2 regions of the Paenibacillus sp. EKM10P genome follow, and region 2 is predicted to be linked to the other one. Evidence: predicted binding sites of a transcription regulator. Region 2 holds the regulator's gene; the other holds the start of a gene.
What was found. The regulator LexA, encoded in region 2, represses DNA repair genes until DNA is damaged. The targets are predictions, from matches to a motif close to CGAACATATGTTCG.
Positions count from the first base shown of each region.

Region 1: a site for LexA is predicted at 1,613-1,626, ahead of addB (helicase-exonuclease AddAB subunit AddB). Genes of this name have one in related genera too.

Region 1 covers NZ_JAALET010000004.1:296,295-299,720, forward strand. The annotation lists gene HFE01_RS13835 (class I SAM-dependent rRNA methyltransferase) at 73-1,452, shown strand; gene addB (helicase-exonuclease AddAB subunit AddB) at 1,693-3,426, shown strand, end outside.
Region 2 covers NZ_JAALET010000002.1:250,345-253,770, reverse strand. The annotation lists gene HFE01_RS06130 (DUF2798 domain-containing protein) at 103-603, shown strand; gene HFE01_RS06125 (hypothetical protein) at 790-930, opposite strand; gene HFE01_RS06120 (hypothetical protein) at 972-1,136, opposite strand; gene lexA (transcriptional repressor LexA) at 1,557-2,183, opposite strand; gene HFE01_RS06110 (LysM peptidoglycan-binding domain-containing protein) at 2,373-2,741, shown strand; gene HFE01_RS06105 (DUF896 domain-containing protein) at 2,850-3,056, shown strand; gene HFE01_RS06100 (hypothetical protein) at 3,174-3,426, shown strand, end outside.

The DNA of each region.
Region 1 (3,426 bases), on a different contig from region 2:
CGGCGGAGCCGCGCCCCTATCGAACAAAATGTTTTAACACTTTGAGTAATCCAAGAATAGGAGTGAAGGATTTTGCCTTCAGTAATATTAGAGCGTAGCCGTAAAAAAAGGCTGGAGCAAGCACACCCTTGGGTGTTTAAAAATGAAATAGCCAAGATTGAGGGTGATCCTGAAGCCGGTGATTTGGTCAGCATCCTGAACCATCAGGGGCGTTATTTGGCGACAGGTTACTATAATCCTGCTTCACAAATTACAGTGCGTGTGATGTCCTATGAGCCGCTAGAAGTGATGGACCAAAGCTTCTTTGCCCAACGTTTCCGCAATTGCTTGGAGCACCGCGAACGCTTTGTGACCGGAGGAAACGCTTATCGTTTGGTGTACGGCGAGGCTGATTTTTTGCCTGGGCTGATTGTAGACCGTTTTGGTGATGTATTGGTCGTTCAGCTGTTAACGCTTGGCATGGATCGGCGCAGGGAAGAAATCAGAGATGCACTTGTTGAAGTAATGGGGCCAGTTGGTATATATGAGCGTAGTGATGTATCCATCCGTGAGCTGGAAGGGTTGGAACAGACGAAGGGTCCTTTGTACGGCGATTGCCCGCGCCATGTGGTGGTGACGGAAAATGGCTTACAAATCAAGGTCGATATCGAAGAGGGACAAAAGACGGGGTATTTCTTTGACCAGCGTGAAAATCGTGCAGCCATCGCGCCGTTGATGACAGGTTGGGGAGCGCGTAGCGGAATTACGTTGCAAGAAGTAGCTGCAAACCCAGGCGATGAAGATACAACGGTCATAAAGCCTGTGAATAAAAGTGGTAAGGTTGTTGAATTCCCATTCTGGGACGGTGCAACTGTATTGGAATGTTTTTCACATACAGGTAGCTTTACGCTCAATGCGTGTAAACATGGTGCGAAAAAAGTAACTTGTCTGGATATTTCTGAACATGCGATTGAAAGTGCTCGGGATAATGTGAAGCTGAACGGTTTTGAGGATCGCGTCGAGTTTGTCGTCGACGATGCTTTTCAATATTTACGTAATCAGGTGAAAGGTGTAGAGGAACGCACCGCGCGAGCAGGGGGCAAGGGAGATACATCTAAGCCGCTGACTGCGGGTGGCGGACGCACCTTTGACGTAGTTATTCTGGATCCGCCAGCTTTTGCCAAAACGAAGAGTGCTGTCAAAGGAGCTACACGTGGATATAAAGATATCAACCTTCATGGGATGAAGCTTGTCAATGAGGGCGGTTATTTGGTAACGGCGAGTTGTTCGTTCCATATGCGGCCAGAGCTGTTTTTGGACACGATTAAGGAAGCGGCGGCAGATGCCGGTAAAACCCTCCGACTGGTAGATTGGAGAGCGGCAGGGAAGGACCATCCTCAAATTTTAGGTGTGGAGGAAGGTCATTATTTGAAATTTGCCATCTTTGAAGTGCGCAGTCGGACACGGTTGTAGACTTCATACCCTTGTCAAAGTTAATCTATTTTTAGGCGATAAAGATAACTAGGTGAAACAAACTCATTTTTAGTATAAATCAGTCCTGTAGAGAAGGCTTGCACCAAGCCATCCTGCGGGACTGTTTGTTTTTGAGAAGGGATCAATTGCTACAACATGGCAAACGTACGTTCTTTTCTCCTTTGCCTGATATGCTATACTGTTTAATAGAATGTTTTTGGTTGGAAAGGAGGCCGCATCATGTCGGTCCGCTTATTGATTGGCCGCTCTGGTAGTGGTAAAAGCACGTTAATCCGCAATGAAATGACGTCTATGTTACGCGAGGAGCCGCTAGGTAAACCTATGCTGTTACTTGTGCCCGAGCAATCGTCATTTGCTTCAGAGCATGCGTTGCTTACAGAAGCCGGAAACGGTATTCAGGGGTCGGTGCGCGCCCAGGTGATGGGATTCCATCGTCTTGCCTATTTAGTCATGCAGGAAACAGGGGGTTCAGCCCTGGTGCCTGTAACAGAAGAAGGCAAGAAGATGCTTTTATATAAAATTATTCGTCGTCGCAAGGATGAACTGAGTTTGTTTAAGGATTCGGGAGACCAACTCGGTTTTGTGGATCGGTTGAATACGTTGTTTACAGAGTTAAAGCAGTACGGAAATGATGCTCGGTCTGTACCGGAACAACTGGAGAGAATGCATGCTGCGGGGGAGTCCGCCCCGATATTAAGAGGCAAGCTGAAGGATATCAGTCTAATCTATGAGGATTTTGAACGGGAGCTGACGCTTAAATATATCGATGGTGAAGATACGCTTCGCATGCTAACAGAACAGATTGCACAGTCTTCACTTATACGCGGAGCAGATATTTGGATGGATGGCTACCGAAGGTTTACACCGCATGAATATAAGGTGGTGGAGCAGCTTATGCTGCACGCCTCCTCGCTGACGGTGGCGTTGACCTGTAACCGCAGCTACGAAAGTGGCCAGCTTCCGCATGAGCTGGATTTGTTTCATCCTTCGGCGGCTACCTACGTCAAGCTTAAAGGAATGGCAGACGAGCTGATGATTGAAACGCAGACACAGTTATTACGTCCCGATCCGATACCGAGATTTAAGGAGCGTCCAGCGTTGGCGTATTTGGAGGCTAATTTCGAACATCGTACAGGGCTGCGGAATCAGGAACAGCGGATGCGGCTACAGCAGCTACGAGAGCAATGGGCAGATACACAACCGGAGGGCATAAAGCTGTATGCTGCGGCAAATCGCCGTGCCGAGCTGGAAGGAGCCGTACGCGAAATGCGCCGCCTGGCCCGTGAAGAGGGCGCGCGTTATCGGGAGATGGCCTTGTTTGTGCGTCATATTGAAGATTATGAGCCATGGGTGGAACCGATATTCAAGCAATATCAGGTCCCGGTATTTTTGGATCAGCGGAGAAGTATACTTCATCATCCCTTAGTGGAATTGATTCGGGCTTCACTGGATATCGTGCAGCGACGCTGGCGATATGAGGATGTATTTCGTGCGGTCAAAACAGACCTTCTATTGCCGCTGGACGGTCGAGTGAGCCGCGAGCAGATGGACCGTCTGGAAAACTATGTGCTGGCCTGTGGAATACAAGGCAGCCGTTGGACAGATGGCCGGGCATGGCAGGCTGTACCCAGTTTGTCGCTGGAGCTGGAGGAACAGGAACGGAACCGTCAACGGGATGAAACGCTGGATTTGATGGAGTTGTGCCGAGATGTGATTGTGACGCCTTTACATGCTTTTGAGAAGCGTATAGGTAAGGCACGAACGGCGCTTGAGAAGTGTGAAGCCGTGTATCTGTTGCTGGAGGATGCAGAAATTGGTCACAAGCTGGACGCCTTCATTCATCAGGCAGAGGAATCAGGAAATCCTGAGCAGGCGAAGGAGCACCGCCAAGTATGGGATGCGGTGCTTGAATTGCTGGATCAAATCGTCGAAATGATGGGTGATGAGAGACTG
Region 2 (3,426 bases):
TACTTGTCTTTGTCTGTTACGATATGTTCATAAAAAGTTCACTTACATGAAAATTTGGTTGCAGCTAAAATAATCACATCCAAAAATGAAAGGTTGAATTAAATGCCAACAACTAAAAAGGAAAGCTTTTACTTTGGGGTTATTATGTGTTTTGGAATGGTCGTTATTATGACCTTCTATAATCTTTTGATTAACGGATTGATTGGAAAAATTAGCTTGATTACCATTGCTGTTGAATTTCTAATTGGATTTATTATAGCGCTCATATTAGATTTATATATCGTGGATCCTGTAGCAAAGAAAGTTGCTTTAAGTCTACCTTTTGATAAATCCAAAAAAATATTTTTAATTATCACGATTTCAACATGTATGGTGTTCGGAATGGCCTGTTCTATGTCTTTCTACGGTTTATTAACTTCAATTCTAAGTCAGGGTATTGGCGATCATTCATTATTTGAAGCCTATTTAGAAATTTTTATAAAGAACTTTGTTGTGGCCTATCCATTACAATTATTGGTTATGGGTCCTGTTGTTCGAGCCTTGTTTATAAAATTTATAAAGAAAAGCGGGCAAGTGGGACCTTATAAAAAAGTATTAAATTAAATAATAGAGCAAATCCATTGCAGCAATGTTAAGCTAATGAATGGTTTTACAGCTAGAAATGTTTAAGTTATGAAAATCGGATACAAGTTTGAGGAAGCTATAACTGGCGGGATTGGTAGTTTGGTGTATTATTTAACACAAAAAAAGCAGGAAGAATTCTTCCTGCTTTTTGCTTGAAAATAATTATTAACGTCTGCGTTGTCCATCATTCACGCTAAACAGATTAACAGCCAGTGCGTTACCTCTTGCACGCGCATTGGCTCTTTGGTTGGAACGGATGTTTAATCTTCTTCTTCTCAATTCACGGTTGCTGTGTCTTCTGCTCATAATATCACCTCCCTTCAAAGAAATGAAGGTACGGTTAAATCTTAATGATGTTTATGCTTACGCTTGGAAATTTTGATATTTAATGCGTTAGTTGCGAGTGCATTTCCGCTTCCTGTTTTAGCAGCTGCGGCTTGAAAGACTTTAACGACCAGATATCTGTTTTTCCCGATGCGATGCTTATACGTTTTAACTCTATTTCTGATCATCTGCATAACTCCTTTGCTTTAGGTCTGCTATATACATATGTCAATTGTGCTAGTAATGTATCAGCATAAATCTACTAAAGACAAAAAGAAGCTAGTACCTATGTTCCTAAATGTTTAACAAAAAAAGCTCATGCTAGCCTGCGTTCGCCTTCCCAACTTTACGTTATAGAGGAAGGCCACCGTAGGTTCATATGTGTCAAATTTCCATTTGTTTAGCTAATAAAAGTAAACAGTTTAAGATCAGAGTGGAACTATCTCGGATATGGGGCGGATATAATAGTAGAGACAATATAGGTTGCTGAAAAGGAAAGAATAGTTGGAGACACATACATAGTAAATATAACAAAAATATAAAACCGGCTCGCCTAGGCGGCCGGTTTTATATTCGTGGTAGTATAACGGGGAAGAAAGCACGATAAATCAGTGGAAGTCCCGGAAGAGTCCAACAACCTTGCCCAATATGCTGACGTGTGTCAGTCGAAGTGGCTCAAAGGCTGGATTTTCAGGTTGAAGCCGGATATGATCTTTTTCTTTGTAAAAGGTTTTAACTGTAGCCTCGTCTTCATCTGTCATAGCTACTACAATGTCTCCGTTATCAGCAGTCTGCTGCTGACGTACGATTACATAGTCTCCGTTAGCAATACCAGCTTCAATCATGCTTTCGCCTACAACAGATAACATGAATATTTTATCCTCACCAACAAAGTGTTGGGGAAGAGGAAAGTAATCTTCAATATTTTCTGTCGCCGTAATAGGAAGACCAGCGGTTACTTTGCCGACGACGGGAACACGACTAATGGAGTAATTAATCAAGTTGCTGTTATCCGATTCGTCTTGACCGAGTAATTCAATAGCCCGTGGTTTCGTAGGATCGCGGCGAATGAGTCCTTTTTTCTCCAAACGATCCAAATGACCGTGAACCGTAGAACTGGAGGCCAATCCGACTGCCTCGCCTATTTCGCGCACAGAAGGGGGGTATCCCTTTAGACGCACTTCATTGCGGATAAATTCAAGAATGGCCTGCTGGCGGCTCGAAATCTTAGACATACCGTATCAACCCCATTTAGTAACGTTTGGGAAAATTATAGCATAGAACCTCCGTTCGTACAAACATAAGTTCTAAATAATCCCTAAAAATATTCACGAACTTTTGTTCTCTTTTCTATTGAACAAAACAAACGTTCGTGTTATATTGTGAAAAACATAAGAACAAACGTTTGGAGGACGCGGCCAATTATGAAATATAGCACTTATCAAAGTATTTTTCCGATGAATTTAGAGAATTTACAGGAGACCCGAAAAGAGGGTAAGGTACGTTTATTACAGGCTCTTACCAATACTCTTTTACTCAAGCTTCTTATTCTAGTAATTATCGTTTGGGTTGCAGGGGCAGGTGTACTTACGGTTTTCGCAGCACCTCCAGTTTCCAATGAAGAAGTGATTAAGCTGACTGTACAACCTGGAGATACGTTATGGAAGATTGCCGTGAATCATAAACCGGAACGAATGGATACACGGGTATATATTGAAGGAATTGTACGTATTAACGATTTGGAGGATCGGGGGGTGCAGGCAGGTCAGGTACTTAAGCTCCCACCCTTCTGATCTATAAGACTATAGAGCTTGTCTAGGAGCGCAATGAGGGAGCCTTGACAAGCTCTTTTCTACATGTCAAAGTGTATTATATCTTTGCTTTTATGGAGGGGACACAATTTGGATATAGACAGTTTGGTACAGCGCATTAATGAATTAGCGCGCAAAGCAAAAGCCGAAGGATTGACGGAAGAGGAAACCACGGAGCGCGCCAACCTTCGGGAAATTTATTTAGGCAACATTCGCCGTAATTTTCGGCAGCAACTTGAAACCATTGAATTTGTGGACGATGATACGTCGAAGGGAAATGGCGGGCTGAAGCATTAATGTTGCTAAAGCCTGCATCATTTGCCTTTTGTTATTAGGTATCTTTCTTGGTATCTATATAGATCAGCTTTAAGGCAATTGTTTTAATGTAATATTTATTGGGAAGGGAATTGAGAGATGGCCCGATCATTTGAAAGAAAAGTACGTAAAAACACAGCGCATTTAAATAAAACGCGCAAGAAACAAGGCATTCAAACCATTAACGGCGCAGGTTCAGCAATGGACATTTTCCGTGGCCGTAATATTACTGTGCCAATCATGCTGGCTGGTCTTGCTGTATTGTACATGCTTATGAGTTACTTTTTGACTAAGACCGGCATGCGGGGAATGGATTGGCTGGTATTTGGCTTGTACTTGATGCTGGCTGTTA